DNA from 4 places in the Enterocloster citroniae genome. Region 4 is predicted to be linked to each of the others. Evidence: riboswitches for the same ligand, from Rfam matches in the RefSeq annotation. Region 4 holds a riboswitch; each other region holds the start of a gene.
The links. Region 4 has a riboswitch for thiamine pyrophosphate ahead of thiW (energy coupling factor transporter S component ThiW). Riboswitches for the same ligand answer to the same signal wherever they lie in the genome.
Positions count from the first base shown of each region.

Region 1: it holds a riboswitch for thiamine pyrophosphate, as region 4 does, so the genes downstream of both, thiS (sulfur carrier protein ThiS) here and thiW (energy coupling factor transporter S component ThiW) in region 4, are expected to answer to the same signal.
Region 2: it holds a riboswitch for thiamine pyrophosphate, as region 4 does, so the genes downstream of both, ABID13_RS13050 (thiamine-binding protein) here and thiW (energy coupling factor transporter S component ThiW) in region 4, are expected to answer to the same signal.
Region 3: it holds a riboswitch for thiamine pyrophosphate, as region 4 does, so the genes downstream of both, thiD (bifunctional hydroxymethylpyrimidine kinase/phosphomethylpyrimidine kinase) here and thiW (energy coupling factor transporter S component ThiW) in region 4, are expected to answer to the same signal.

Region 1 covers NZ_JBEPLZ010000011.1:78,926-86,952, reverse strand. The annotation lists gene ABID13_RS15930 (aminopeptidase) at 1-883, opposite strand, end outside; gene ABID13_RS15925 (ABC transporter ATP-binding protein) at 908-1,918, opposite strand; gene ABID13_RS15920 (ABC transporter ATP-binding protein) at 1,899-2,894, opposite strand; gene opp4C (oligopeptide ABC transporter permease) at 2,894-3,778, opposite strand; gene ABID13_RS15910 (ABC transporter permease) at 3,781-4,755, opposite strand; TPP riboswitch at 5,123-5,227, shown strand; gene thiS (sulfur carrier protein ThiS) at 5,464-5,661, shown strand; gene thiF (sulfur carrier protein ThiS adenylyltransferase ThiF) at 5,664-6,305, shown strand; gene ABID13_RS15895 (thiazole synthase) at 6,394-7,200, shown strand; gene thiH (2-iminoacetate synthase ThiH) at 7,233-8,027, shown strand, end outside.
Region 2 covers NZ_JBEPLZ010000008.1:125,126-133,152, reverse strand. The annotation lists gene amrS (AmmeMemoRadiSam system radical SAM enzyme) at 1-724, shown strand, start outside; gene ABID13_RS13055 (collagen-like protein) at 887-1,924, shown strand; TPP riboswitch at 1,993-2,102, shown strand; gene ABID13_RS13050 (thiamine-binding protein) at 2,192-2,488, shown strand; gene ABID13_RS13045 (ABC transporter permease) at 2,457-3,218, shown strand; gene ABID13_RS13040 (ABC transporter substrate-binding protein) at 3,288-4,397, shown strand; gene ABID13_RS13035 (ABC transporter ATP-binding protein) at 4,473-5,231, shown strand; gene ABID13_RS13030 (EAL domain-containing protein) at 5,388-8,027, shown strand, end outside.
Region 3 covers NZ_JBEPLZ010000016.1:72,931-80,957, forward strand. The annotation lists gene ABID13_RS18905 (response regulator) at 1-549, opposite strand, end outside; gene ABID13_RS18910 (GntR family transcriptional regulator) at 691-2,082, shown strand; gene ABID13_RS18915 (sodium:solute symporter family protein) at 2,226-3,683, opposite strand; gene ABID13_RS18920 (LytR/AlgR family response regulator transcription factor) at 4,061-4,762, shown strand; gene ABID13_RS18925 (ATP-binding protein) at 4,770-6,077, shown strand; TPP riboswitch at 6,148-6,256, shown strand; gene thiD (bifunctional hydroxymethylpyrimidine kinase/phosphomethylpyrimidine kinase) at 6,463-7,254, shown strand; gene cytX (putative hydroxymethylpyrimidine transporter CytX) at 7,250-8,027, shown strand, end outside.
Region 4 covers NZ_JBEPLZ010000006.1:69,454-77,480, forward strand. The annotation lists gene ABID13_RS09720 (anthranilate synthase component I family protein) at 1-121, opposite strand, end outside; gene thiE (thiamine phosphate synthase) at 617-1,294, opposite strand; gene thiM (hydroxyethylthiazole kinase) at 1,281-2,198, opposite strand; gene thiW (energy coupling factor transporter S component ThiW) at 2,281-2,817, opposite strand; TPP riboswitch at 2,931-3,040, opposite strand; gene ABID13_RS09740 (Cof-type HAD-IIB family hydrolase) at 3,098-3,949, opposite strand; gene ABID13_RS09745 (glycerophosphodiester phosphodiesterase) at 3,963-4,697, opposite strand; gene ABID13_RS09750 (ABC transporter substrate-binding protein) at 4,747-6,195, opposite strand; gene ABID13_RS09755 (carbohydrate ABC transporter permease) at 6,281-7,192, opposite strand; gene ABID13_RS09760 (carbohydrate ABC transporter permease) at 7,192-8,027, opposite strand, start outside.

The sequences.
Region 1 (8,027 bases), on a different contig from region 4:
TCTCGTGTACAACACGCTGCACATAGGGGCTGGTCCCCATAGAAAACTCGCCTATGTAGCGGCAGCCCTCATCCAGGGAGATCTCCTTTAAGAAACGCTCTGTGTCATTGGCGGAAGCCTCCACCACCTTGCCGTCCTTAAAGGTCAGGCGCACATCGGTAAAGAGAAAGCCATTGTGCATGGAGGGAACATTGAAGCTGATGGTGCCGTTAACAGAACAGCGGTCAGGGGTTGAAGCAATCTCCCCATCGGGCAGATTGTGCTCGCCGGCAGCGATAAGAGCGGTAAAGCCCTTCAGGGACACGGTCAGATCCGTACCCGGTGCCACAATGCGTACCTGGTCCGCGGCCCTCATACGCAGGGCCATGGGCAGGGAAGCCTTCTCCAGCTTGTCATAATCCATGGTCATAAGATCAAAATAATAGTCGGAGAATTCGCTGAGGCTCATGCCCGCATTCTGGGCCATCCCATGGTTGGGATAAGTCAGGGACACCCAGCGCAGCTTGCTTTTGGCACGGCTGATCAAGCTTTTACAATACTTCGTGTACATGGTCTGCTTTTCCTGAGAGATCAGGCAAAACTCGCAACTGTTATAGGGAGCGGAGATGGTAACATGGCAGTCCATCTCATCCATAAGAACCACGCTGGGCTTAGCCATCAGCTCCAGCTGTTCTGCGGTGGCCCCCCTTAGGATGGCACGGCGGATGGTGGTCTGCTCCAAACTGACAAAGGGCACGGCGCCACAGGCATATGCCTCCTCCACCAGAGCTTCTGCCAGCTTGTCTCCATCGTCCACGGCTGAGATCATCACCTTCTCACCTGGCTGGATCTTTAAACTGTGGCACATAACGGTAGAAGCGATCTTTTTAAATCTGGGATCCATAATCTTTCTACTTCCTTTCCTGCTTTACTTATGATTGATCTCCTGCCAATGATGGCAGGCCACAAAATGGGTTCCGCCCGTGCAAGCCAGCTGAGGCTCGGTGCTCTTGCACTTGTCAGTGGCGTACGGACAGCGGGTGTGAAACTTACAGCCTGATGGCATATTGGTAGCACTGGGGATCTCGCCTATCAGCTTGATCCGCTCAGGGTTATCATCAGCGGTGGGATCCTCGGGAGGGATAGCGGAAAACAGGGCCTTGGTATAGGGATGGAGGGGCTCTGTCATTGTCTCCTCCGTGGTGCCGGTCTCAAAAAGGGTGCCCAGGTACAGAACCCCGACCTTATCACAGAAATACTCCACGGTCTTCAGATCGTGGGAAATATACAGATAAGTCAGGCCCAGTTTCTCTTTCAGCTCGCTCATCAGGTTCAGAACCTGGGACTGGATGGAGACATCCAATGCGGACAACGGCTCGTCAGCCACCACAAAACGGGGCTTCACAGCCAGAGCCCGCGCAATACCGATGCGCTGCTTCTGTCCGCCGGAGAACTGGCTGGGATAACGGTTGGCCATGGAGCGGTCCAAGCCGCACAACTCCAGATAATAGGCGGCCAGGTCGCTTGCCTCCTTGCCGGTGGCGATCTTGTGTTTCTTGATTCCTTCTTCCACGATCTGGCCCACGGTCATGCGGGGATCCAGACTGGCATTGGGATCCTGGAAGATGATCTGCATCTCCTTCCGGTACTCCATCATCTCTTTGCGGTTCAGGGCAATGCCCTTCTCCTCATCAAAGATGGGTTTGCCGTCAAAATATACTTTTCCGCTGGTGGGGCACAGCAGGTTCAGGACACAACGGCCCGTGGTGGATTTGCCCGAACCGGACTCACCCACCAGGCCAAAGCACTCGCCCTCATTGATCTGGAACGACACATTGTCAACAGCTTTGACCACGCGGCCGCTCTTCTTGCTAAAAGGGTTCTTTCCCAGAGGGAAATATTTTTTCAGATTTTCAACTTCAATCAGTGGCTTCGACATGGTTAGTCACCTCCCAGCAGCGTACTTTATGGCCAGGCTCTACCTCCACCAAAGGAGGGATCTCGCAGGCGCACTGGCCGCCTGCCTTGAGGCAGCGAGGGGCAAAGGGACATCCCGCCGGCATATTCTCGGCGCTGGGCACCATTCCGGGGATGCTGTAAAGCTTACCCTTGTTTTTCAGGCTGCGTCCCATACGGGAACTCATCAGGCCGAAGGTATAAGGATGCAGAGGATTGCGGAACAAGGTCTTGGTATCACATTCCTCCATCACATAACCGGCATACAAGACAGCAATGTTGTCGCTGATCTCACCAATCACCCCCAGGTCATGGGATATAAAGATGATGGTGGTGTTCAGCTTCTTCTGCAATTCTTTGAACAGATCGATAATCTGCGCCTGGGTCGTTACATCCAGGGCCGTAGTTGGCTCATCGGCAATGACCAGCTCGGGATCGCAGGCCAGGGCCATAGCGATCATCACACGCTGGCGCATGCCGCCGGAGAGCTTAAACGGGTAATAGTCATATACACTGGCAGGATCAGGGATCGATACCAGGTTCAAAAGTTCCAGGCACTTGGCCTTGTTGGCCTGTCCGGTCATGTTCAGGTGCTGTTCCAGCACTTCGCTGAGCTGCTGGCCCACGGTGAACACAGGGTTAAGGCTGGTCATAGGCTCCTGGAACACCATGGAGATACGCTTTCCGCGGATCTTCTGGAATTCCTTGTCAGGCAGTCCGTTCAGCTCCTGTCCATCAAAGAGGACATTGCCGGTGACTTCGCAGTTATTTTTGGGCAAAAGGCCCATGGAGGAAAGCATGGTGACGCTCTTGCCGCAGCCTGACTCACCCACCAGCCCCAGCACCTTGCCGCGCTCGATATTCAGGTTGATCCCCTTGACAACAGGATAGCTTTTGCCCGCGGGGCCAAACTTGATCCAAAGATCTTTTAATTGAAAGAATATATCATGTTCCGCCATTAGTCAGCACCCCTTCCTTTTTTCTTAGGATCCAGGATCTCGGACAGGCCGTCACCCAGGAAGTTGATAGCCAGAACGGTGCTCAGGACCAGGATACCTGCGGGAATCCACATCCACCAGCAGTCCTGAAGGATCTGCATGTTCTGGGCAGTGGACAGGATCGTGCCCCAACTGGACTGTGGCATAGCGATACCCAGACCCAGGAAACTTAAGGACGCCTCCATCAGGATGGCGTTAGCCACGCTCAGGGTGGTATAGACGATAATAGGACCGCTGGCATTGGGCAGGATGTGACGGAAGATGATCTCCATCTGGTTTAAGCCCAGGGAGCGGGCTGCATCCACATACTCAACATTTTTCAGGCTCAGCACCTGACTGCGCACGATACGGCACACACCGGGCCAGCCCAGAATACCAATGATAAAAATCGTGTTATGGAAGCTGGGACCGGTGATGGCAGCGATGCACAGGGCAATGACAAAAAAGGGGAAGCACATAATAATATCCACGATACGCATAATGACACTTTCCACAATCCCGCCGTACAGACCTGCAATACAGCCCAGCAGCACACCGATACACAGCTTAAAAAGCGTTGCGATCAAGCCCACGCTGATGGATACACGGCCTCCTTCAGCCAGACGGGTGAACATATCCCTGCCTAATTCATCCGTGCCCAGCAAATGCGTATCGCTGGGGCCGGTAAGCATATTCAGCAGGTCAATGGAATCAGATTCATATCCTGTGAACATGGGGCCAAAGATAGAAAACAAGATCAGGATCACCAGCACGATCAGACTGACCAAACACAGCTTGTTGGATAAAATTTTCTTCAGACTTTCTTGGAAAGGAGTCTGGATCTTTTCTTTTTTTATTTCCATCATCCTCATCCTTTCTCCTCGTGCAGAACCCGGGGATCAATGAGAGCATAAGAGATATCGGCGATCAGGTTGGCAATCAGCGTAAAACTGGCCAAAATCAGCACGATGCCCATGATCAGCGGGTAATCGCGGTGGTTAACAGCTTCAAAGTTCAAACGGCCAACGCCGGGCCACAGAAACACCGTCTCTGTCAAAAGAGAACCGGACAGCAGACTGGGAATCTGCTGGCTGAGGATCGTGATGATCTGGCTCAGGGCGTTTTTCAGACCGTGCTTATAGATGACCTTGCGCTCAGGCAGGCCCTTGGCACGGGCAGTTCGTATGTAGTCCATGGACTGGATATCCACCATACTGGCACGGGTATAGCGCATCATGGTAGCCGCATTCATCAGACCCAGGACAATGGTAGGCAATATCATATGCTTGGCCACATCCAGGACATAGGCCGGGCCTGTGACAGGATTGGCCGATACCGTAACCATTCCGGAAATCGGCAGCAGCTTTAAGTTGACGCCGAAGATCTTGATCAGCACCATGCCGAAGAAGAAGCTGGGAATGGAAATGGCTGCAAAAGCCAGGATGGACGAGGTATTATCCACGATTCCCTTTTTATGCCTTGCCGAATAAATACCAACAGTAATACCCAACAGGGTACTCAGTGCAATGGCTGCACATGCCAGCAGCGCGGTGTTTCCCAGTCTGTCCAGGATGATGCCGATGACGGGGGTCTTGTACCAGATAGAATAACCAAAGTCACCTGTCACCACACGGCCCAGCCACTTTACATATTGTACGGGCCAGGGGTCATTGGCACCCAGCTCCTCCAATTTTGCTGCGATCTGTTCAGGTGGGATATCCGGCGAGTACATGCCGGAATAAGGGTCGCCGGGGATGCTCATGACCAGGAAGAAAACAATCACCGACACACCGAACAGAATGACCACTGAAGTCAGCAGTCTTTTCCCAATATACTTTCCCATTCGTGTTCCTCCATACTTTCCTCTTTTTGTCTTGTAAGGGTCCGGTACAGGCTTCCTGCAGCACGCAGCCACCCCTGCGCCCTCCCAAAAGGCGCATGTCTTGGTGATTTTGCTTTTATATGTATGTATTAACCCGCATATACCATGCAATATGTAAGACCATACCGAATTACAATGACAATGTAAATTAACTTATTATACAAAATTCGTCAAAATTTGTCAATATGATTTATCTACATATCTACTTATCCAATTTTAACAAACAATGGATTCATACAGATGTATCCAAATGAGGTATCCAATTCCCCTCCCCCTGTTTTTAAAAACAGTATTGACAAACCCGCTCCCGTGTCCTATACTGGATTTTGTAAAAAACGGGGAGCTTATGAATAGGCTGAGAGGAAGTTTTAAACTTCGACCCATGAACCTGATTTGGATAATGCCAACGTAGGGACCGATCATGAAACTTCTTAGCGGGAATACTTTGGTATTCCCGTATTTTGTTGTTCTCTCCACCATACGGGACCAGATCCGGTCCGCAATCCACAATTAAATACAGGCAGACAGAGTGAATCTATGTTCATGAAGGGGTGCACCACCGCGGGTGTATTGCTTTGTGAACATTTTTTTATTCTGCAATGTACGCCGGAAGCTTTCCTGCCGCCAGGAGCTTCCCAGCGCCCACTGCCGGAAAAGGAGGTGTAACAAATGCCCATGATCAATGGCAGGCAAACGCAGCTGTCACAGCCGGTCACAGTAGAGGAGTATCTGCTGGAACAGGGATACCGTCTGGACAGGATTGCAGTGGAATTTGGAGGTTCCATATTGCCCAAAGGAAGCTATGGCACTACCCGGCTTGGGGATGATGATGTACTGGAGATCGTAAGTTTTGTAGGAGGAGGCTGAATATGGACACTGTCTTAAACAAAGAGCAGCTTCACCGTGCCCTGACCGAACGGCACACGGCCCAGGTCCAGGAAAAACTGGACCATGCCCGGGTGGCTGTGGCAGGGCTGGGAGGCCTGGGCTCTAATGTGGCGTTTGCACTGGCCAGGATCGGCGTGGGCCACCTGCATCTCATTGATTTTGATGTTGTGGACATAACCAACCTGAACCGCCAGCAATATACGGCGCGCCACCTGGGCATGTACAAAACCCTTGCGCTGGCCCATGAATTAAAGGAGATCAATCCTTTCCTGGATATATATACCCATTGTGTCAGGGTCACTGAATCCAACATCCAGTCCCTGTTTGAACATGAGACCATCATATGCGAAGCCTTTGACCGCCCTGAGGCAAAAGCCATGCTGGCCAATGGGATCCTGGAACAGTTTCCGGACAAGTTCCTGGTATCCGCGTCCGGAATGGCGGGTTTCGGGAGCGGCAACAGTATCTGTACCAAAAGAGCCGGGAGGCATTTTTATGTGTGCGGAGACGGCACCTCCCTTCCCGGGCCGGGAAACGGCCTTATGGCGCCCAGGGTCATGCTCTGCGCCGCCCACCAGGCCAATATGATCACACGGCTGATCCTTGGAGAGGAGACCGTCTGAGAGACAGCCGCTGCACAGTTTAAAAGCAAAGGAGAATTGAAACATGGAACAAAAAGAAAGAGAGCAGACAAAGATGGAACAAACAAAAATGGAACAACAAAACACGGAGCAGACAGCCCTAAGCTCCTGCAGCGACCCTCTTATCATCGGAGGCCACACCTTTACCTCACGTTTTATTCTGGGATCGGGAAAGTATTCCCTGGATCTGATCCAGGCAGCCGTAAAACAGGCAGAAGCCCAGATCATCACCCTTGCCCTGCGGCGGGCAAATGAAGGCGGCATCGCCAATATCCTGGACTACATACCCAGCCACGTCACCCTCCTTCCCAACACCTCCGGCGCCAGGAACGCACAGGAGGCCGTCCGGATCGCCCGTCTCTCCAGGGAGGCCGGGTGCGGGGATTTTGTAAAAATAGAGGTGATACGCGATGCAAAATATCTGCTGCCCGACAACACAGAAACCATCAAAGCCACGGAAATCCTTGCCAAGGAAGGCTTTGTGGTCATGCCCTACATGTACCCGGACCTGAACACGGCCAGGGATCTGGCCAGTGCAGGAGCCGCCTGCATCATGCCTTTGGCCGCTCCCATCGGAACCAACCGGGGACTGTGCACCAGGGAATTCATTCAGATCCTTATCAATGAAATAGATCTTCCCATTATTGTTGACGCGGGGATCGGACGCCCCTCACAGGCCTGTGAGGCCATGGAAATGGGCGCCGCCGCCATCATGGCCAACACAGCCATCGCAACAGCAGGCAGCGTACCGGCAATGGCCGGGGCATTTAAGCTGGCCATTGAAGCCGGAAGGCAGGCATACCTGGCAGGTCTTGGAAGGACACTGGACAAGGAAGCCAGTGCCTCCTCCCCCCTGACCGGATTTCTCCACGACTAACCACAAACCCTATGATAAAAAGAGGTGACACCATGTCTCAAAATGAAAAGAACAATGAACCCATGAATGAAAGTATCCTGAACCCCCAGATCAGCCAGGACCTGAAAAAGGAACGCACTGACCACATGGCCTATCTTCCCGATATGGAGGTACTGGATTCACAAATCGGCAGGCAGGTCCTGTCCCTTATGAACGCCTATGATCCGTCAGCGTACACGGCCGCGGATGTCAAAGCAGCCCTGGCCCATGAAACACGCACCCTGGAGGACTTCGCCGCCCTGCTCTCCCCTTCCGCACAGCCTCTGCTGGAAGACATTGCAAAGGCTGCCCAGGTAGAAACCAGAAAACATTTCGGCAACTCCATCTACATGTTTACCCCTATCTATATTGCGAATTATTGTGAAAACTACTGTATTTACTGCGGCTTCAACTGCAAGAACAAGATAAGGCGTGCACAGCTTGAACCGGAACAGATCGAGGAGGAAATGAAATCCATTGCCCGCACAGGGCTGAAGGAGATCCTGATCCTTACCGGTGAAAGCCGGGCAAAGTCCACTGTCTCTTATATTGGAGAAGCCTGTAAGATCGCCCGCAGGTATTTTAAGGTGATCGGCCTGGAGATCTATCCCCTGAACTCTGATGAGTACGCTTACCTGCACAGCTGCGGAGTGGATTACGTAACCATATTCCAGGAGACCTATAACCCGGACAAATATGAGACCCTGCACCTGTCCGGCCACAAGCGCTGTTTTCCGTACCGCCTCAATGCCCAGGAACGCGCACTGAAGGGCGGAATGAGGGGCGTGGGTCTGGGAGCCCTTTTAGGA
Region 2 (8,027 bases), on a different contig from region 4:
AAATTATGGGAAGATCACTTCCCTGGCTCTGGATCCCATTGAAAAAAAGCCTCTTGCCATGTTTTGTCCGGGAACCATGATTTTGTCGGCCGGAAGTTTCGGATGCAATCTGAGATGTCCCTTCTGCCAAAATCATGAGATATCCATGGCCGGGGAGGGGGAAAGCGAAGCGGCTTATATAGAGCCGGGGGAACTGGCTGCCCGGGCCCAGGCCCTAAGGCCCCGGGGAAATATAGGAGTGGCATACACATACAATGAGCCTTTGGTGGGATGGGAATATGTGCGTGACACGGCCCGTTTTATCAGGGCAGCCGGGATGAAGAATGTGATTGTAACCAATGCAAGTGTGACGGACCCGGTTCTGGATGAGATCCTGCCCCTTACCGATGCCATGAATATTGACCTGAAGGGGTTTACGGACCAGTTTTACGCAAAGCTGGGCGGAGATTTGGGGACGGTCCGGCATTTCATCCAGCGGGCGGCTGAAGCCTGCCATGTGGAACTCACCACCCTGATCGTGCCGGGGGAAAATGATTCAGAACAGGAGATTAAGGAGCTGGCCTCCTGGGTTGGTGGGATCAGTTCGGACATTCCCCTCCATATCACACGGTTTTTCCCAAGGTGGAAGATGACGGACCGGGGGGCTACTGATATCCGTACGGTCTATTCCCTGGCAGAGACTGCCCGTAAATCCCTTAAGCATGTGTTTATAGGGAATTGTTAGCAGTCTGGAGACGCTGCCCCCGGGAATGGGCACTCCCCTTATGTACGCCCTGGATTAACGGGGAACTCAGACGTGCATATAATAAAAGTAACGAACGCAATGCACTGCCGGAACGATCCGGAAGTGCATTTGCTTTGTAATCTATGTGAAGGGGAGAGTACGATGTATCAAGACGATATAAATGAATGTAGCAATGGAAATGGATGCGGCAAAAAAGGCTGCGGCAGCGGAAGTGGGTGCAATAGCGGAAATGGATGCGGCAGCGGATGCAGATGCAATGACTGGTGCTGCTGCCGGGGACCAGCCGGGCCTCAGGGAGCCACCGGCCCCCGGGGAGCAGCCGGGCCTCAGGGAGCCACCGGCCCCCAGGGAGCAGCCGGGCCTCAGGGAGTTACCGGCCCCCAGGGCCTTCAGGGACCCATGGGGTTCAGAGGTGAGGTTGGACCCACCGGCGCCCAGGGAGCAACAGGGGCAACAGGCGCTACCGGCAGTACCGGGGTTATGGGACCCATAGGCGCCCAGGGACCTGCCGGCCCCCAGGGGAACACGGGAGCCACCGGCCCTCAGGGGGCGGCCGGTCCCACCGGCCCTCAGGGACTCCAGGGGCCTGCGGGACCACAGGGAAACCCGGGGATCACCGGCCCCCAGGGACCATCGGGAGCCACCGGCCCTCAGGGACCTGCCGGCCCTCAGGGAAATCAGGGAGATACAGGTCCTGCGGGAATAACAGGCCCAACAGGAGCCACCGGACCTGCAGGCGCTACTGGTGTCACCGGTCCTACCGGCCCCACCGGTGTGGTACCCAACGACATATTTGCTTCCTTTATCAATTTTGCGGCACTGTATGTCAATGCACAGCAGATACCCATGGGAATTGGCGTGGCGGACGACACAGGTAATATTGTGCTGACCGATCCCACCCATATCACTCTCCAGCCAGGATATTACTCCATTTTTTATGAGGTGACCGTACTGTATTCTGAAAAGACATATATGCAGATCACGCCGTCCTATAACGGCGGACCTCATATTGAATATGGGATCTATTTCATGACCGGGGAAGGACGGTCCAGTGCGGTGGGATCTGTCTCCTTTATCATTGCAGTTCCGGAGGAGACCACATTTACTTTGACCTATAACAGTCCTCTTCCCGGCCCGGAGGGATCACTGACCATGGTGATCTTCAAACTGAGGAGATAAAAGCGGGGATATAATATATTAAATGGCATATATTGACTTTTAATATCACGGGTAGTATACTGAAGCAAGAAAATCAAGAGGGGTGCTGGGCTTGCTTGGCTGAGATGGGACTTAGGTTTCCGAACCCTGACACCTGATCTGGATAATGCCAGCGTAGGGAGTATTCAGACCATGTCTGTGATGTCCCGCCAGGATTGTCCTGGCGGGATTTTTATATTCTGTTCTGTTGGAGCATCCTATGGGACAATAAGAGAAAAGGAGAGAATTATGAACGCAAGTGTAGCAATTCAGACATTACCGGAAGCAGAGAACGATGAGGAGCTGATCCGCATTGTGGACCAGGTCATTGATTATATCAAAAGCACCGGGTTAAACTATTATGTAGGACCGTTTGAGACGGCCATTGAAGGCGACTATGACCAGCTTATGGATATTGTGAAAGAGTGCCAGCACATTGCCGTCAGGGCAGGTGCGCCATCCGTGGCGGCATATATCAAGGTATCCTACCGCCCTGAAGGAGATGTGCTTACCATTGAAAAGAAAGTTACAAAACACCACAGGTAAATTCTGGTCCTGTTCGGCCATTGTCACCATACTCATATTGTGGCAGGCTGCCGTGTCCATGGGAATCATAGAGGGCTTTATGCTGCCCTCGCCTGTCCATGTGGCGCGTACCTTTGTGAGCGAGTTTCCTGCTCTGATGGACAATGCCAGGATTACTTTGACGGAGGCAGCCCTGGGCCTTGGATTTGGAATTGCAACCGGATTTTTTGCCGCAGTACTGATGGACCGGTTTGAGCAGGCATATAAGGCATTCTATCCCCTGATCGTCCTGACCCAGACGGTTCCGGCTGTGGCCATGGCTCCGCTTTTAGTGCTGTGGTTCGGGTATGAGATGACGCCCAAAGTCATACTTATTGTCATCACAACGTTTTTTCCTATCACCGTGGGACTTCTCACAGGTTTTAAGTCCGCTGATCCGGACGCAGTGAACCTTCTTCGGGCAATGGGGGCGGGCCGTATGCAGATATTCCGTTACCTTAAGCTTCCCGGAGCGCTGAACCAGTTTTTTTCCAGTCTCAGGATTTCAGCATCCTATGCAGTGGTAGGCGCCGTGATCTCAGAATGGCTGGGGGGATTCGGCGGACTGGGCGTGTACATGACACGGGTCAGAAAGGCATTTTCATTTGATAAAATGTTTGCAGTGATCTTTCTTATTTCAATGATCAGCCTGCTGCTTATGTGGCTGGTGGAGCTGCTTCAGAAAAAGTGCATGCCCTGGGAAAAACGTTAAGAATTAGTTGGATAGAGTAGTGTACTTTCGGAATCTTCGAGAGCACACAGTAGGATTCAGGAGGAGAATATGAAGAAAAAAAGATACGCAGGAGTCCTTGGGGCGGCTGTGCTTGTAATCATGCTGTCAGGATGCGCGGCCCCGTCCGGTCAGGAGAAGACGTCACCCGGACAGGAGGCAGCCTCATCAGGACAGGAAGCGGCGCCATCCGGGCAGGAAGCGGCACCGGATAAAGATCAGGCAGGAGAGGAGACGTCCGGGCAGGCGGAGGGTCCGCCAAAGGAGATCACCTTTGTACTGGACTGGACGCCTAATACCAACCACACAGGAATTTATGTGGCGGAGGAAAAAGGATATTTTAAAGATGCAGGACTGGAGGTAAGCATTGTGCAGCCGCCGGAAAACGGAGCTGAGGTTTTGGTTGCCTCAGGCAAGGCACAGTTTGCAATGTCCTTCCAGGACAGCCTGGCGCCTGCGTTTTCAGGGGATACCCGGCTGCCCGTGACTGCGGTGGCAGCTGTTATCCAGCACAACACATCCGGCATCATTTCCCGCAAGGGGGAAGGGATGGACAGGCCCAAAGGGCTGGAAGGCATGAAATATGCCACATGGGATCTGCCCATAGAAAAAGCCACCATCCAGGACGTGATGGAGGTGGACGGCGGTGATTTCAGCAAAGTACAGCTGATTCCCAGTATGGTAACAGACGAGGTTACGGCCCTTAAGACAAAATCAGTGGACGCTATCTGGATCTTCTATGCGTGGGCCGGCGTAAAGACAGAGATCGAGGGGTTGGAAACGGATTATTTTGCATTTGCGGACCTGAATCCTGTATTTGATTTTTATACCCCGGTCATCATTGCCAATAATGATTTCCTGGAACAAGAACCTGATACGGTCAGGGCGTTCATGGAAGCGGTGAGTAAAGGTTATCAGGATGCCGTTAAGGAACCTGAGGAAGCTGCGGACATTCTCTGCAAGGCCGCCCCTGAGCTGGATCCTGAACTTGTAAAGGCAAGCCAGATCTACCTGGCGGATCAGTACCAGGCAGATGCGGAGCGGTGGGGGTATATTTCACCGGACCGGTGGAATGGGTATTACAGCTGGCTGAATGAAAAGGGGCTTGTGGAAACGCCCATTGAGGAAAACACAGGTTTTTCCAATGATTATCTGCCCTGACATGTGTGAGGAGATCCAGCAGGGCGGCTGTTAAGACGCCGCCCTGAAATGCGCCCCTGGGGCAAGGAGGAACAGATGGTACAATTAAAGGTGGAAGGGGTGTCCAAATCCTTTGACGGGGAGCCGGTTATCCAGGACATTTCCATTGAGCTTAATAAAGGGGAACTGGTTTCCCTCCTGGGGATCAGCGGGGGAGGAAAAACCACCCTGTTCAATATCATAGCCGGTTTAAGTACCCCGGACAAGGGGCGTGTATTGATGGAGGGAGAGGATATCACAGGATGCCCGGGACGGGTCAGCTATATGCTGCAGAAGGATTTGCTGTTTCCTTTCCGTACGATCGAGGACAACGTGGCCCTTCCGCTTATTATAAAGGGCATGAAAAAGAAAGAGGCCAGGCAGGAGGCGGGAGGATATTTTGCCCAGTTCGGACTGGAGGGTACACAGAAAAAATACCCGGCCCAGCTCTCAGGCGGCATGCGCCAGCGGGCCGCGCTCCTTCGGACCTACCTCTTTTCAGGCAGCGTGGCCCTTTTGGATGAGCCCTTTTCAGCGCTGGACATGCTGACCAAGCAGTCGGTCCACAGCTGGTACCTGAATGTGTTGGAGCAGATCCGCCTGTCAACCTTGTTTATCACCCATGATATTGATGAGGCAGTGCTGCTGTCCGACCGTATTTACCTGCTCACAGGAAAGCCGGGCAGGATCACAGGTGAGATCGTGGTCAGGGAGCCAAAACCCAGATCAGGGGATTTCCATGTGACGGAAGCATTTCTGGAATATAAAAAATGTATATTAAACCATCTGAAAGAGCACTCTGAGGCGGCACTGTGACAGGTTGAACCAGGGGACTTCCGGCTGTAAAGGCCGGAAGTCCCTTTTGTGCACCTATATGTCTGTCCGCAATTCCATTCTTTGGTTGACGGATACATGAAAAAAATAATATAATAGGGTTATATGTGTCAGCAGATTGCAGAAAAGAGGTCATGCATGAACACCATGAAATGCAGTAATGAAACCAGCATTTACATTATTGATGATAATTACCGGATCGTTCATTATAATTCCACCCTGCAGGAGAAATTTCCCGAGCTACAGTGCGGGGATCTTTGTTATGAGAAGCTGTGCCAGGAAAGCAGGCCTTGTGAGGAATGTCCCTTCAGCAAAAGGGACGGATCCGCTGTGGTATTCTACAATAAGGTAGTGCAAAAATGGCTGGAGGTGGGAACGGGTAAGATAGACTGGCCCGGAAAAGGCACCTGCAATATGGTGCTGGTCCGTGAAATTTATGAGGGAAATAAAAACCTGTTCTATAATCTGACCAATATGTCTGCGTATGATGAGCTGTTTGAACTGAATTTTACCAGGAATTCCTATAAGATACTGTACCATGTGGAGAACAAGTATATGATCCCCCATACGGAGGGCCCCCTGGACAGGATGCTTGAGGATGTGGGGAGTTATATGATCCATCCGGATGACGCCCGGGCGTTCAGGGAGTTCTGGGATGCGAAAAGGATAAAAGAGTTTTTAAAGCATGGGGTCCGGAACGGGAGTTCGGTCTTAAAGGGACAGTTCAGGAAAAAGAGGACGGACGGATCTTACTGCTGGGTGGCCCAGATAGCGGTTCCCCTGAATCAGGGGGGAGATGATGAGGACATCCTCATGTGCTTTATCCAGGATATCAGTGAGCAGAAGCGCCGGGAGGAGGAGATGAAGAAGTCCCTTTCCCAGGGCACGGACATGGACCAGCTCACCGGTCTTTACAGGCGCACCGTGTTTTTTAAGCGGGCCGGGGAGTTTGTCCTTAAAGCCTGTGGCGGTTATTGCCTGGTGGCGGTTGATATTGAGCATTTTAAGCTGTTTAACGAGTGGTACGGACAGGAGGAGGGGGACCGGCTTCTGGCCCGGGTGGGAGGCCATTTAAGGGATATACAGGACCAGTACGGCGGCATGGCGGGCTACATGGGGGGAGATGATTTTGTCATCATCCTTCCCGATGAGGAGGATGCTGTCGGGCAGCTGCAAAAGCGGATCATGGAATATGTAAGGCAGTGCGGCGGTACGGCAGGATTTCTCCCTGCCTTTGGTGTTTATGGAATAGAGGATAAAAGCCTGTCCATCAGCACCATGTATGACCGGGCCTGCATTGCCCTGTCATCGGTAAAGGGCAGCTATGCCCAGCGGGCCTGCCGGTATGACAGCCGCATGATGCGGCAGATGGAGGAAAACCACAAGCTCCTTTCTGAGGTCCAGAAGGGGCTGGAACATGGGGAGTTTACCTTTTACGGTCAGCCCAAGTGCAATCTGAGCACGGGCAAGATCGTGGGGCTGGAAGCCCTGGTGCGCTGGAACCATCCGGTGCGGGGGATGATCCCTCCCGGGGATTTCCTGCCTGTTCTGGAGAACAACGGGCTGATCTCCAAGCTGGATCTGTACCTCTGGGAGGAGGTATGCAGGAGGATGCGAAGCTGGATCGACAGGGGGCACCGCGCCGTCCCTATTTCTGTAAATGTATCCCGAATGGATATCTATGCCATGGATGTGGCTGATGTCTTCAGGAAGCTGGTTGAAACGTATTCCCTGGATCCAAGGCTTTTGGAAGTGGAGATCACGGAAAGCGCTTATGTGGAAGAATTTGAAGCGATCACCGGAGTGGTGGAATCCCTGCGGGAAGCCGGATTCACCGTACTTATGGATGATTTCGGGAGCGGGTATTCCTCACTTAACATGCTGAAGGATGTGAATGTGGATGTTCTGAAGATCGATATGAAGTTCCTTGACATGGATGGGGATACCGCCGGGAAGGGCGTGGAGATTCTGGAGGCTGTCACAAGGCTGGCCAACATTATGGGGCTGCGCATGATCGCGGAGGGGATTGAGACAAAGGAACAGATAGACTTCCTAAAGAGTATGGGATGCGCCTATGGTCAGGGATATTATTTTTTCCATCCCATGCCCATAGAGGTATTTGAACCCCTTCTGGCAGATGAGGACCAGATGGATTACAGGGGGATCAAAGCAAAGCAGATGGACCGTATCCGGCTCAAGGACATGTTTGAGGAGGATATTGCCAGCGATGCCATGATGAACCATATCCTGGGAGCCGTGGCGTTCTACCAGCTTCAGGGCAGTGAACTGGAACTTTTGAGAGTGAACGAACAGTACTGTGCCCTCACAGGGACCAATGCAGTGGATCTGGAATCACAGCGCAGGTCCATTCTCCAGGACACGCGGGAGGAGGACAGGCCGCGTGCCATAAGAATATTTACCCAGGCGTATGAGAACCAGCTCAATGGAGCGGAAGGGGATATCAGGCGCAGGAAAGCGGATGGAACCTATATGTGGATGCACCTGCGGGTCTTTTTCCTCAGAGAACAGGACGGGCGCAGGCTGTTTTATGGAGCGGTGTCCGATGTCACGGAGCAGCGGCGCAGGGAGCAGAAGCTGGAGGCATCCCAAAGGGCTCTGTCCGCTGTGGTCCACATTGCCCAAAAGGATGAGTCCTTTATGAAGCTCACAGAGGAGAACCGGCGGGCCGCGGCATCCATTTTTGCCCAGATGACCCCGGGAGGCATGATCGGCGGATACTGTGAGGAGGGATTCCCACTGTATTTTGCCAACTATGAG
Region 3 (8,027 bases), on a different contig from region 4:
AAATCCGCGGAATCGGTCATTGGCCTCCAGAAGCTGCAGGTCCCTGCCCTCCACCATGAATTTGGCCGCGAAGCCGGGAAGATTATTATAGGTAACCGACTGCTCCTTTTGAATACGCACCAGGTCGTCAATATTGGTAATACTGGTGTAGGCAACCTGACAGCCGTTTACATACTCATCCGCAAATGCTGTGGAAAATTTCACCCATATATACTGGCCGTCTTTCCGGCGAATACGTGATATCAGACTGTAGCCGCTTTGGTTGGTGTTCCTTGCCTCCACCACCGTGGCTGTCAGCCGCGCCCATTCTTCCGGATCTTCCCTGTAATAAAGGTCACACTGGTTATGGAAAATATCTTCATACTCGTCTTTTGACCAGCCGATCAGCTGATAATAAAAATCATTGGCCCAGATAACGGTGTAGTGTTCATCCAGCAGATGCTTGCTCACGCTGACACCTAACAGCCGCATCAGGGTGTTATATTCGTAATATGTGGATAAGGGTCCGCCGGGAGACCCTGCATAAGTGTCGTTTGCATGTTCATTCATAGTCTCATACTCCCACAACCTTGTTCATAAGTATACATTTGAAGTATTATATCAAAAATACCATGAAATAACAAGAGACCGTGGCAGAATCAAAGAATAAATGCTATAATATCTCAAAATACGTTTGAAGGAGGGTCTGCATTGGATTACAGCCAATCCCGTTTAATATATGAATATTACGCATCACGTATCCGATTCGGATATTACAGAAAGGGGGATGTCCTGCCTTCTGCCGGTGAGCTGTGCGAGAAGTTCGGGATATCCAGGCAGACCATCCGCAGGGCGTTTGTGCAGCTGAACAAAGAGGGATATGTGGATGTCTCCCCGGGCAGGAAGAGCGCGGTGGCCTATGATGTCTCTGACCAGGAAATACAGCAGTCACTCAGGGAATACTTTCTTGCCAGAAAAGATATGATGCCCGGTGTCAACCAGTCCCTTCTGCTGGTGCTGAGGCCTTTGCTGGAGGAGGGATGCAGGCGTCTTAAGGCGGAAGAGATGGAGGCTTTGGGAAGGAGTATTTCCCAACCGGGTATGGAGGCTTCCGAAATCTCCCTCAGATGCTGTTACGTCATGATGAAGAGTCTGGATAATCCTTTGGCTATGAACCTGTATAATGAAGCGCTTCTGTATTACAGATTTCCGTGTTTTCAGAAAAATATGGGTGAATTTGCCTATGGTGGGGAACATGCCAAAGCCATTGGGGCACAGATGATATCCTCCTGCCGGAATCTGGATAAGACAGGATTCTTACATGGCTTTTTTCAGCTGCAGAAGGAGTTTTATAATGCCATTATGGAGTATTTGGCATCTGTGGAGGACCAGAAAGACGTGCCTGAACCGGCTCTGTTCCAATGGACGGTCTACCGGGACCGGCCCCAATGCTGTTATGCTCTGGTATCCAACCTGATCCGCCACGTGCTGGAAGGAGGCTATGCTGAGGGGGATTATCTCCCCTCCTATGGAGCGATCGCGGAAGAATACAGTGTATCCTTCAGTACTGTCCGCAGGTCGGTTGAACTGCTGAGCGCCCTGGGGGTGGTCCATACTGTCAATGGAGTGGGGATCAGGGTCATGTTTTCTGCCCCGGATGTGGATAAGCTTTGTATGCCTGCGGTCAGCAAGAATTTTCAGATGTTTTTTAACAGTATCCAGATCGTATATTATACCTGCGACAGCGTGATCGGGGCAGTGTTTTCACTTCTGAAGCAGGAGGAAAAGCGAGCCCTGAAGTCCTGTATGGAAGAACAGACGCGGTTTGGCGGATTGTTTTATCTGGTCTTTGATTCCGTGATCCGTTTGCTGAGGATCCATTCCCTAATGGGATTCGGGGAGGTATGTGATAAATTGTATGAATTTTTATTGTGGGGATATCCTTTTATCCACTTGGCTGAATTGGACAAAACCGCCGGTGGCGCGTCCCGCATGCTGGCGGAAGGGCTGGAACGTGATGATGGGGGACTGTACAGCCGGGGGGTAAAGGCTTTGGTGGGAAAGATGTACAGGACCGTAATGAAAGCGCTGAATCAAGAGTGAGGACCGGAACGTTAAGCCGGAAAGATAAATTTGTAAACCAGAAGGATACATCAGAAAAGGTGGAGCCGAAACACAAATATGTGTCCGGCATCCACCTTTATTTTTTAAACAGCAGATCCTGATGAATCTGATCCCATCCGGTGTCAATCGTCCTCTTCCGGGGCCAGTTCCGTTGTCGCCACCTTTGGCGGCATGGCATAGGAAAAAATGACAAAGCAGATAAATGCTGCCACAAGGCCCGGTATGATGGGCTGGCTGAATTTAATTCCGAAGAGCATGCCTTTGGATACGTGCTCCAGATACACGACCACAACGGTCCCTGCAATCAGGGAGGCGATGGTTCCGGCCGTGGAGGCTTTTTTCCAATAGTGCCCCATCACATAGGGGAAGAAGGAACCGGCGGCCCTCAGGGTGAAGCAGAACATCAGGATGGATACAATGCTCTGGGTATTAAAGAGTGCGATAAGCATGGAGGCAACGCCTACCAGGCACATTACCACTTTTGTCACGGTCATAACAGACTGGCTGGAGGCATCCGGTTTTAGGACTGCCTTATAGATGTCGTTGGCAAATATAGAGCCGGCGCCCAGAAGGTCGGAGTCGGAACTGGACATGGTAGCGGAGATGATCCCGGCAAACAGCAGGCCGCAGATCAGGGCGGGCATGGTATTGATGGCCAGAACCGGCAGGGCGTAGCGGGCGCCAACGGATTCAAACTGGGTGGAACTGAACTTGCCCATGTTGATCAGGGCCAGGGTGATGATGCCCAGGATGGTGGGGATAAATGCATAGATAAAGTTCACCAGTGCAGCCAGCCATGCGCCTCTCTTGGCAGCCTTTTCATCCCTGGCGGCATAGAAACGTGATACTGCCTCCTGGCCTACGGAGAAGGTGGCCGTGTACATGATGACCAGGGAAATGATCCCAAACAGGTCATAGCCCTGGAACATGTTCAGGGTTCCCTCCGGAATATTGGCAGTGACCTGGCTCCATCCTCCCGCATAGTTCATGGCAAAGGGGACTGCAATGATCATGCCGATCACGATCAGGAATACCTGGACAAAGTCGGTGAGAGTGACACTCCAAAGGCCGCCCATGATGGAGTAAACGGTTACCACCACTGCCACAATGATTACCGCAACCTGGTAATCGATGTTCAGCATGGTGGAAAGGATAACGGCTGAGGCAATGAACTGTCCGGCGGTAAGACCCACCAGGGGAAGCAGCATGATGACGGCTGTGATGATGCCGCAGGATCTGCCGTAGCGTCTGCGGAAATACTCAGGAACCGTCTTAACGGTCGCGGCCCGGAATTTGGGGGCAATAAAGCTCAGGATGATAAAGGCGATTCCCATGGTGGTAATATACCAGGAAGCGCTGAGGCCGTATCCGGACATACCGTTTTGCACAACGCCCAGGGAACTGCCGCCGCCGATCTCCGTGGCTGCCAGGGTTCCGGCCATGAGAAGCGGGCCGAGACGGCGTCCGGCCACCATGAAGTCGGTGTTGGTGGATATTTTGGTGGAAGAATACCAGCCAATCCACAGCATAAAAAGCAGGTAGACGATTACGATGATTGTTACAATGATATTTGTACCCATAAAATCCCTCCTGTATAAAATTTTTGTAACTGTTCAGAACGGCTCATATTCTTGACCGGAAGAGCCGGTCAAGAAGCATCGGATGTCCATCCGATGTGAAAATGGGCGCCAAAACGGACTTATAAGCAAGCGTAACGCCCGCTTTTGCACCCGTTTTTCCGCCGTCCTGAACTATTACATATTTTCATACAATAAGTGTAACATACCCCTGCTGTTGGAATAAATAACCACTTCTGCAGAATTGATACCGAATATGACATTTAAATCCCAAACTTGACTTATGGAAGGAATGCCCATAAAATAGAGAAAAACGCTGTAGAGAAAACTGCGGATCTTATGGATACAGACCAGGGAGTCTGCCGGAGGGGGATGAAAACGTGCTAAGGATCGCTGTCTGTGACGACACAAGGGAAGAGTGTGATTTCATAGTGGAATACGCGTCCGTATTTTTTGAAGGGCGTCAAATGGCAGTGCATATTGATACATATGAAAAAGGGAGCGAACTCATAGAAGCCGGACAGGAGTATGACCTGTATCTGCTGGATGTGCTGATGCCTGGGCTGACCGGCATTGAGACAGCGGCCAGGCTGGGAAAGGGGAATCACGCGGTGGTCTTCATCACCTCATCCCTGGAGGCCGCGGTGGATGGGTACAGCGTCAATGCGGCAGGATTTATCCTAAAGCCGGTGGAAAGGAATCATTTTGAGGCCACCATGGAACGTGTGGTAAACCAGTACCTGGGAGAGCGGGAAGCGTGTATATCCGTTATCCACAACCGTGTTCCCGTACACCTTAAGCTGGAGCGGATCGCCTGGTTTGAGAACCGCCTGCACCGGGTATTTGTGACCCTGACAAGCGGGGAGACGCTGGCAATCGGGCAGAAGCTGTCGGAACTCCAGGAGGAGCTGAAGGAGCATCCGCAGTTTTTGCGCTGCCACCAGAGCTACGTGGTGAATCTGGAACAGGTGGAGCGGTTGGAGGATTCCTGCTTTCACATGAGGGAGGGACAGCTGATCCCCATTTCCAGGAATTTTTACAAGCAGAGCAAGAATGCATATTACCATCACCGCCTGAAATGAGGTTTTCATGAACGATAACGCATGTACGATTTTTCTGAATCTGATTAACCTGGCAGTGCGTATGATGCCTATTTTCGTATGTTTGGAGCCAAAGCACAGGAACCGGGAGAATATAGCCGCAGTGTCAGCCTATCTGTGGGTCATCATGGTATCCATGCAGTCCTTGTTTCATATTCCCCAAGAGATCTTTTTTGTTTTCCAGGGCATCTTTTCATGCCTGTTTTTCCTTGTGCTCCTCATCTTTTTTCAGGGCAGTCTGCTGAAAAAGGCATTTCTTTATGTTTCAGCATGGCTGTTCGCCGTGCTTTCCACATCCCTGAACGAATTTGCAGCCTGGGTGCTGGGCAGCCGTGTTCCCTTGTCCTACGGCCAGATCTGTGTTCTGGTATCCCTTGTTTCCGCGGCCGGCTTCTGCCTGTTTGTGCGGTTCTGGCTGAGAGATGCGGTGGACCGCCTTTTTTCACAGCTTTCCACCCGTTCCTGTTCCCTGCTTCTCACCTATCCCTGCGTTTCCCTTGTGGTGCTTGCCATTGGGACAAACAGCATTTTCTCCCCTCGTTCCCTGGCATCCCGGGGGATCCAGGATATCCTGTTCTTTATGGCCCTCTGTGCCATGATCCTGATCCTCTATGTGATGATCCTGGGAAATACCCTGGAGATCACATGCCGAAGGAAAACGGAGGAGGAACTGCAGTTTGCAAGGCAGCTGATCGGAAAGCAGAGGGAGCACTATAACCAGACCCTTGATTATATTGAGCAGGTGCGTATCATTAAGCATGATTTCCGGCACCATATCCACGCCCTGCAGAACATGGAAAAGGAGGAGCAGGACAGGTACCTTAAAAACCTCAAGGAGGAACTGGACCGGACGGCCCAGATGGTATTCTGCCAGAATCAGGCAGTTAACGGACTGCTTCAGGAATATGCAGCCAGAGCACGCCAGGAGGATATCACCTTTGAGGCCAGGGCCGACCTGTCGGCGCACGTGCCCGTGGATGACCTGACGCTGTGCATTGTTATCGGAAACCTGCTGGAAAATGCCTTTGAAGCCTGCAGGCGCATCAGCGGAGCACGTTTTATACGGGTCCAGGCCCGGTGGATGGATGACCATCTGATGATGATGGTGGAAAATTCCTATAACGGACAGATCACACAGAGAGGGGGAAAGATCCTTTCCAGCAAAAAGGACGGAGGTCTGGGCATGCTCAGTATCCGGAGGATCCTGAACCATCCCGGGGATGAGTTTGATGTGGATTATGACGGCACAACCTTTACAGCCATGGTGAAGATCGTGGACCGGGCCATGGCGGAGTAAGGCGTGCCCAGGGGAAGAATGGAAAAATGGATTGCATTTTTCCCAAAAAGAGTTATAATGAGTATTGTTAATACAGACAACGGGGAGCTCACTTAAGTGGGCTGAGAGTAAGCTGTTCATGCTTAGACCCATTACCTGATTTGGATAATGCCAACGTAGGGACCATAGGAGATCATATGCCGGCGGTGCACCTGTTTTGGTGCACCGCCGTTTTTGTGCGGAATGGGCCAGGTGTGGAATGGGCCATACGCGGAATCGGCAATATGTGTCATCGGTGGATATTATCACTCGGTAAAAGGGAATCAGCCCAATGGGCACCCAGGCGGCAGGCTGGGGGCACCACCTTCTGTCGCCTAAGAAAATTAATGCGAAAAGGAGAATAACTATGTACACAGCATTAACAATCGCAGGAAGTGATTCCAGCGGAGGCGCCGGCATCCAGGCGGATTTAAAGACAATGACCGCTCATGGGGTATATGGAATGAGCGCGATCACTGCTCTGACTGCACAGAATACCACCGGCGTAACAGGGATTATGGAAGTGACACCTGAATTTTTGGGTGAGCAGCTGGATGATATCTTTACAGATATCTTTCCGGACGCAGTCAAGATCGGGATGGTTTCCTCATCGCGGCTGATCGAGGTGATCGCAGATAAGCTGTCCGCCTATCATGGGGTAAATATCGTGGTGGATCCGGTCATGGTGGCCACCAGCGGTTCCAGGCTTATAGATGAAGCAGCGGTCCAGGTACTGAAAGAACGGCTGATTCCCATGGCAGACCTTTTGACACCGAATGTCCCGGAGGCGGAAATCCTGTCAGGGATCAGGATCAATTCCCAGGAGGATATGGAAGAGGCGGCCCGGATCATTGGGGAGAACTGCGGATGTGCCGTGCTGTGCAAAGGCGGACACCAGCACAATGATGCCAATGACCTTTTATACAGAAACGGGGAGCTGCGCTGGTTTATGGGAAAACGGATCCAGAACCCTAATACCCACGGCACGGGCTGTACCCTTTCCAGCGCCATTGCCTCCAACCTGGCCAAGGGAATGGAGATGGATATGGCAGTGGAAAAGGCTAAGGCGTACCTCTCCGGGGCGCTTGGAGCCATGCTGGACCTTGGCAGGGGCAGCGGTCCCATGAACCATGCGTTTGCCATTAAAGGCGAATATTAGGGAGGGCGGGAATATGAGTGAAAAAAGAACTTCTGTGTTCAGCAACGGGCTGATCTGGTTTGGGGCAGGCGTGTCCATTGCAGAGATACTGACAGGCACTTACCTGGCTCCACTGGGATTTGAAAAAGGCATAGCCGCCATTCTTCTGGGTCATGTGATCGGCTGCGTGCTGCTGTTTTTGGCCGGACTCATTGGGGGTTATACCAGGAAAAGTTCCATGGAAACCGTTAAAATGAGTTTCGGTGAGCGGGGAAGCCTGCTGTTTTGCGCCCTGAATGTGCTGCAGCTGGTGGGCTGGACCTCCATTATGATCTATGATGGGGCGCTGGCAGCGGGAGGCATTTTCCCGGCAGGGAAGTGGATCTGGTGCCTGGTGATCGGAGGATTGATCCTGGTGTGGATCCTGATCGGCATCCAGAATCTGGGGAAGATCAATACCCTGGCTATGGGAGCCCTCTTTATCCTTACCCTGATCCTGTGCCGCGTGATCTTCACAGGCTACGGGGCAGCGGAAGCAGTTTCAGGGGAGGCCATGAGCTTTGGAGCAGCAGTGGAGCTGTCCGTGGCAATGCCTCTTTCCTGGTTCCCGCTGATCAGCGATTATACCAGGGAGGCAGAGCGTCCGTTTGCAGCAACAGCGGCAAGCGCAGCGGTGTACGGCGTTGTGAGCATTTTTATGTATGTCATAGGAATGGGGGCTGCCATTTATACAGGCGAGTACGACATTTCCATCATTATGGTAAAGGCCGGCCTGGGACTGACGGGCCTGCTCA
Region 4 (8,027 bases):
TGGCGATACGGCGGAGCAGGGTGATGGGGGTTATCACATCCGCGTATACTTCGCGGCAGATTGGAATAATGTCGTATTTGGGAGCAAGTTTTAAAATTTCTTCGCAGGTTGGGATTATCATGTGTGGCTCCTTTCCGGGTAAATGATCATGTGGGTTTACTGTTTTTAATGTGGCTGCATAAACTGGACGCCGTGTTCTGTACACAAAAAAAGCCTCCATCCCCAGCCGATTCAATCGGCAGGGACAAAAGCTTTTAATACTTCTGCGGTACCACCCTGGTTGACGTTGTTTCCGTTCCATTCCTGTGAAAAGGAAAAATAAAAAGCATCAAGTTAAAATTAACCTGATGCTGTGTTATTGAACAAAAATAAAATACGCCCGCTCTGTAACGCACCATCATGCGTCCTCCCTGTTAACGGTGGGATACCCGTCAGCCCATACTCCCATCAGCGTAAACGCTTCCGGTTTCCAGCTGCCCTCGCAGGTCCATTCAGATTCTAATCCAATGCTCCCTTACACCGGCCGGAAGCTCTCTGCGCCTGGAATTATGATCTTACTTACTCCTGCTCAACAGTTTTTTATGTTTTGTTGAATGTTGAACTTATTATAATCACATCATTTTGAATTGTCAACTGTTTTTGGAAATAAATTCAAACTTTTTTTCATTTCCTCCACCAGGCATTGGGTTGTCCCGCAGATATCCTCAGCCGCAAAGATCCCTGAAACAATGGCTGCTCCTGCCACATGGCTGCCTGACAGCTGTCCGATATTCCCCAGGTTGATGCCTCCGATGGCAACCACCGGAATATCCACACTATCACAAATCTCACGCAGGGTCTCCATGGTCATGGGACGTGCGTCCGCCTTGGTGGTGGTGCCGAAAACAGCACCGCTTCCCAAATAATCAGCCCCCTGTGCCTGGGCTCTCAGTGCCTGCTCCACGGTCTTTGCCGTGACTCCCAGAATTCGGTCAGGGCCCAGGATCCTTCTTGCTGCTTGGGCATCCATATCATCCTGCCCCACATGGAGCCCGTCCGCATTGCATGCCTCTGCCAGATCCATGTTGTCATCTATGATCAGGGGAACGTGATACCTCTGCGTCAACTCCCTCAGTGCCTTTGCTTCTCCCAGTATCTGGTCAAAGTTCTTCTTTTCCAGACTTTTCTCCCTAAACTGGACCATGGTGGCACCGCCCTTAAGCGCTTCCTCCACCTGCCCGCAGAGGCTCCTGCCCCCTGTCCATGCCCTGTCCGTCACCGCATATATCAAAAGCTGGTCTTTATGAAATCTCAATCCGTTTGCCTCCTTCCAGCATTTCATCCGTTAAAATGCTCATATAATCCATCAGATACATCCTGAAGGTACCGGTTCCGCCACCGCTTTCCATGGCCTTTTCAGCTGCCAGTTCCCCACAGATCCCATGGGCGCACAGTGCGGCTACGGCGGCCTGCACATACGCATCCCCGCCATTTCTGCCGATTGTTCCTCCCTCGGCCGGGCCTCCATCCTCAACCGGGTCTCCGCCCTCAGCCGGGCCCTTGTCCTCATACCTGGCCGCCACGGCACAGAACGCGCCCATGACGCCGTCCAGCATGCACCCGCTCCCCGTGATACGCGCCATCCAGGGATGTCCGTTCCTTACAGTCACCACCTGGTGCTGACCGGCCACAACATCCACGCTTCCGGTCATTACAACCACTGCGCCGGTGCGGCGTCCCAGGGACAGGGCTGATGAGACCTGTCCGTCCATGACGGAATCTGTACAGGAATCCACACCGCATACATTTCCGCGGTCCATTCCCCCAAACGCCTGGTCCAGTGCACAGATCTCGGATGCATTTCCTCTGATGACGCATACAGGCACCTGCCTTAAGATCCTTAAAGCAGATGCCCGGCGAAACCCGGATGCGGTAACACCCACGGGATCCAGGATAATGGGATGCCCCAGTGACGCCGCCCTTTTTCCGGCCAGGATCATGGCATCCACCCGTTCTTCCTCCAGGGTCCCCATGTTCAGCACAAGCCCCTGACAGATGGTGGTTACGTCCTCCACCTCCCTGATCCCCTGAGCCATGATCGGCGAACCGCCCACAGCCAGTATCATATTAGCCACATCCCCGGCTGTCACATAATTGGTAATGCAGTGGATCCGCGGGGCGGTATTTCTGATCTCTTTTATCCATTCTCTATGTATCATGACGCTGTATCCATTTCCTCACTGGTGTCTGTATCCTCACCGTTATCTGTTTCTCCACCGGTGTCCGTATCTCCACCGGTATTTATTTTCCCACTGCCTTAGACGGCTGGATATCCGTATCCAGCAAATGCTTCATATATTTAAATGCCCCGGACTTGCACAGCACCCCGATTAAAAATGCCGCGATCACAGTGCCGCACAGCGTGCTCATCAGAAACGGCATCACATAGGCGAATATGGCTGCTTCTTTGCCCATGACCATGGTTGCCACGGGGTAGCACAGGATACCGCCCACGATACCGGTGCCAAAAACTTCTCCCGCATAGGCCAGCATCAGTTTACCGGAATACCGGTACGCCAGGCCGCAGATCAGGGCTCCTATCATGCTTCCCGGAAATGCCAAAAGGCTTCCCGTGCCCATAAGGTTGCGTATCAGCGAGGTGCAGAATGCCATGGCCACACCGTACCCCGGGCCGAGGAACACGCCTGCAACCACATTTGCCAGGTGCTGGATGGGAAAACATTTGGACGCTCCGATAGGGATCGCAAAACTGGACAGTGACACTGCCAAAGCCACCAGCATGGCGCTTACCGCCAACTTTTTAACACTCATTTTCATACTTATTTCCTCCATTATCTTATGGTGTACTCGATCCTGGATATTCTGACCGCTTCTGGATATGAAAAACAAAAGGCCCATACCCCGTGGGATATGAACCATGATATACAATCAATTAACCGGCGCATATTTCCCTACGTTGGCATTACCCAAATCAGGTACAATAGGTCGAAGTTCGATTACTTCCTCTCAGCCTGCTTTACAAGCTCCCTGTTGTCAATAAGCATAGCACTGGTTATTTGCTTTGTCAATGCATTGGGTCAATTTTGCTCATGTTCCGTCACGCCCTGCCGGCCTCCTTGTACAGGACCAGATTCTCAATAGCATAGGCCACCCCGTCCTGTGCATTGGTACGGGTCTGGCATTTGGCTGTATTTTTTATGCGTTCCATGGCATTTCCCATAGCAACCGTATATTTCAGATTCATGGAAAGCATGGAATAGTCGTTTTCACTGTCACCTATGGCCATGACCTGGTCCAGCCGTATATTCTTCATGGATGCATAGGCGGCCAGGGCCTTGCCCTTCTGGGCCTCAATATGGGTCAGTTCCAGGTTGGTGATAAAGGATGAGGCCACTGCCAGATCTTCCACTGCCTTAAGCCGCTCCTTTACCTGTTCCAGAACCTGGCGGGATTCATGGATCACGGATATCTTATAGAACTCCAATCCCCTGCAAAGCAGTTCACCGGGCGGTATCAGCGTAAATCTCCGTCTTATATTCTCATAGGAGTATTCCGCCATGGGAAGAAGGATATCGCGCTCAAAACATTCCCTGAACTCCTCCTCACCGGCAATGGTGCAGCTCCCCCTGTCTGTCATAAAATCAAAGATAACATCCTCGTTCCGGCAGCATTCCAGTATATGTTCCACCTGGGACCGGGCAAGCTCCTGTTTATGGATCAGCCGTCCTTTCCAGTCATAGACAGATGCCCCGTTCATGCATACGACCGCTGCCTTCAGCCCGGCTTCCTCCAAAGGCAGCAGGGCATCCGCATAGCTTCTGCCCGTACATACCAACAGCTCTACGCCTGCATTTTGCATACACCGGATCACATGGGCATTGCGCACGGATATATGCCCATCCGGGCCCAGCAGAGTGCCGTCCATATCAACTGCCACTAATTTTACCATTCAACCAATCCTTTCACCCCATCCGGTCAACCACGGACCGGCACAAATCGGGTTTATTTGTAATAATGGCCTCTATGCCCTGTTTTACCAGCATTTCCATATGGGGTTCTTCATTGACGGTCCACACATGGAGCCCTAACTCCCAGGCCATGGCAGCGGGGACCAGATCCTTATCCTGCATATGGTACAAGGCAGGGTGGAGGGCATTTACATGGACCCTGTTCCTTCCATAGGAGGCCACGTCCAGCCAGCCGTCCGAATACAGCAGGCCGGTATATACAGAGGGGTCCAATTCCCTGAGCCTAACAAGGCTTGGATGGTAGAAGGAGGAGTAAATGATCCTGTCCTTCATCCCCATCTCAGCGGCCAGTGAAAGCGCCTCTTCTTCAATCCCTTCATACCGGACGATCCCTGTTTTCAGTTCCACATTGATGACCAGCCCCGTGGGTTTTAAAAGTTCATAGACCTCCCTTAAGGTAGGGATGGAAGCTTGGCGGTACTCCGGAAACAGTTTGTTAAAATGCAGTTTTTTCAGCTGGCTCAGGGTGTGATCCTTAATATAACCAAATCCGTCACTCACCCTGTCTATGGTCTCATCATGGGCTACTACCAGCTGATGGTCCCGGGTCAGCTGCACATCCAGCTCCACCCCGTCCGCCCCCTGCTCTGCTGCCAGCGAAAATGCCTCCAATGTGTTTTCCGGCGCATAGGCGGATGCGCCCCTGTGGGCCCAAACCTGTGTTTTCATATTTCCAAACCCCTTTCATCCATGTGACCGCGTCACAATACAACTATTATCACTCATTTAGCAGATTATATTCCTCAATTGCCTTGTTGATCTGCTTTGCCATATTGGCAGCCGTATCCTGGGGACTGATATGGTTGTTCAGCATGTTCTCAATCTCTGTCTCCACCACCTGTCTGGCCTCAGGGAATACGCTTATAAGCGCACCTGCGGATTCCGGAGTGGAATCGTGAAGCTGGTCAATGGCGGTTCCAAACTGGGGATATTTCTCCAGGTTCTCCTTAAATACAGGTTCCTCATGGGCAGCCGTGGTCACCGGGAAATATCCGGTCTGGGCGTTCCAGTACGCCTGGCTCTCAGGGGATACAAGGTATTTCACAAACTCCCATGTGGCAGCTTTTTTCGCCTCATCCTCATTGTTCAGCGCCCACAGGGAAGCTCCTCCGATGGAGACGCCGCCCTTGTCCTCAGGATTTACCTTTGGAAAATAGGCGGTACCGACTTCAAACTTGCCGTTTACATCCTCCAGGATCTGCTTGAGGGAAGCCGTGGACCCCAACGTCATTGCGGATTTTCCCGAACTGAAATCAGCCAGCCCGGAATCGCCTCCCCTCCCCACGATGGGCGCATATCCCTTATCGTACAGGTCCTTCCACACGGTCAACGTATTGACAGCAGCTCCATTTTGGTCAAATTCCACCGCAGTGGCAGCACCCTGCCTTCCATTGCCGTTATTCACATAGCTAAGCCCCTGTTTGCAGGTGAACTGCTCAAAAAACCATCCGTAAATCCCCAGGGAGATCGGTTCCCCTGCACCGCCCTTTTGCACCAGGGCGTCCGCTGCGTCCGCAATCTCCCCAAGGCTTTCCGGAACCTTTGATATCCCGGCCTTTTCAAACATGTCCTTATTGTAGTAGAGAAGGGGCGTGGAAGAATTAAAGGGCATGGAATACAGCTTCTCATCTACAGTATAATACGCGGCAATATTGGGTTCAATCACTGATTTATCCCAGCCATCCCCATCAATCAGCTCCTGCATGGGGATGACCCAGCCCGAATCGATCATAAACCGTGTGCCGATATCATAAATCTGCACCAGATCAGCTCCCATGTTGCCGATCTGAGCGCTTTTCAGCTTGTTGATGGCATCATCATACTCTCCCTGGTACTGGGCTTCCACCTTGATGCCCAGCTCATTTTTTTCATTAAACTGACTCACAAGATAATCCAGCGCTTCCCCATTCACACCGCCCATGGAATGCCAGAACGTGATGGCAGTCCCCTCTGCGGCTTTCTTTCCCCCGGCCTGGCCAGCTGCCCCCTGGGTGTTCTGTGCCGCTGGCTGTGCTGCTGACTGTCCTTCTGATGGCTGTCCTTCCACTGACTGTCCTCCTGCCTGGCTTCCCCCACTGCCTGCCGTTGCAGCCGGTGCACCGCAGCCGCATAATAAGGCGGCGGCCAGAACCCCTGCTGTTGCTGATACCATCCATGTTTTTTTCATGATCAATCATTCCTCCGATTCTAATAATTTTATATGCAGCCTCCGGCGTGTTGCGGAGGCATGCTTCAATAACTGCATAACATACCTAACCCTTAACCGCCCCTGAAAACATTCCTCTGATCAGCTGCTTCTGACCTGCAATGAAAATGGCAATGGACGGTATGATGACCAGTACAACCCCTGCGATCATCAGTGTAATGGACTGGGCGTCCTCATTGTTCAGCATGCTGATACCGATCTGTACCGTGCGCATTTCATTGGATCCGGTGACCAGCAGGGGCCACATATACATATTCCAGGCATTGATAAACGTGTATACTGCCATGGCCCCAATGGCCGACTTTGTAAGAGGCAGCAGGATCCTGAATATAAAGCGCAGATTGGTGCACCCGTCTATCCTGGCAGACTCGTACAGTGATATGGGAAATGACTTATAAAACTGGCGGAACAGGAAAATGCCCATGGCCGATGTAAGATAGGGCACAATCAGCACCTGGTAGGAATCCAGCCAGTTAAAACTGCTTACCGTCAGGTAATTGGATATAATGGTGGCTTCCCCGGGTATCATCATGGTGGCCATTACCAGCATGAACAGGATCTCCTTTCCCTTAAACTCCAGAAAGGAAAATGAAAATGCCGCCAGGGAGCAGGATATGATCTGTCCCAGGGTGATAAGGCCCGCAACCAAAAATGAGTTGAACACAAACCTGGCCAGGGGCACTTTTACCAGAGCCTGCCGGAAATTTTCAAACGTGGGCGCCTTGGGTACCAGGTTCATTTCCGTTGTAAACAGCTCACTGGATGGCATGAACGCCACACTCACCGCGTACAGAAGCGGCAGCAGCACAAACAGCGAAACAGCAAGATTGAGCACAACCAGCAGGATCGTCCTGCTTCTTCTGATCAAAAGCGCTCTGCGGTTTGCCGCCTCCTGCATTTTTACAATCTGTTCCCGGTCAATCTCACCGGTCCTTCTGATCACAAGTGTCTGGTCCATCAATAGCTGACCCCCCTTTTTTCAACTTTAAACATCACCAGCGTCAGTGCCATAATGATGGCAAACAGGATAACGGACTGAGCCGCTGCGCTGCCAAACCTGTAATTAAAAAATGCATCCCTGTAAATGGAGTATACGATCAGGTTGGTGGATTCCCCAGGCCCTCCCTTTGTCAGGATCTTCACCTGTCCAAATGCCTGGAATGCCTGGATGATATTCACTACCAATGTGTAGAACATAATGGGACTCAGACCCGGCAGGGTAAGCCGGAAAAACTTCTGCACTTCACCCGCCCCATCCACAGAGGCCCTCTCGTAGATACTCTCGTCAATATTGCTCAGGCCCGCGGAAAAATACAGAAAATTAATTCCGCTGTTCAGCCACGCTGTGAGAAGGGCCACACACACCAGGGCGTATTTGGGATCATTGACCCAATTGATATCCAGTCCCAGCAGTTTGTTCACAATGCCGATGGAAGGATGCAGCATGATCCTGAAGATCATGGCCGCGGAACTGGAGGCAATTGCCATGGGCAGGGCGTAAGCCGTGCTGAACACCCGGATCCCCGGAAATGAACGGTTGCACAGCATTGCGGACAAAAGGCCCAGTATCATACTGCCCGCCACCACGATCACCACAAAGGCCAATGTAACAGCCAGGCTGTTAAAAAATGATTTGGATGTAAAAAGCTCCACATAATTTCCCAGACCTACAAACAATTTGGCCTGGCCCATCTTATTTGTCTTATAAAGGCTGAGATAAATAGTTTTAAAAAAAGGATAAAAAAGAAATACGGCAAACACCAAAAGTGCGGGCAACGTATAAACATAAGGCC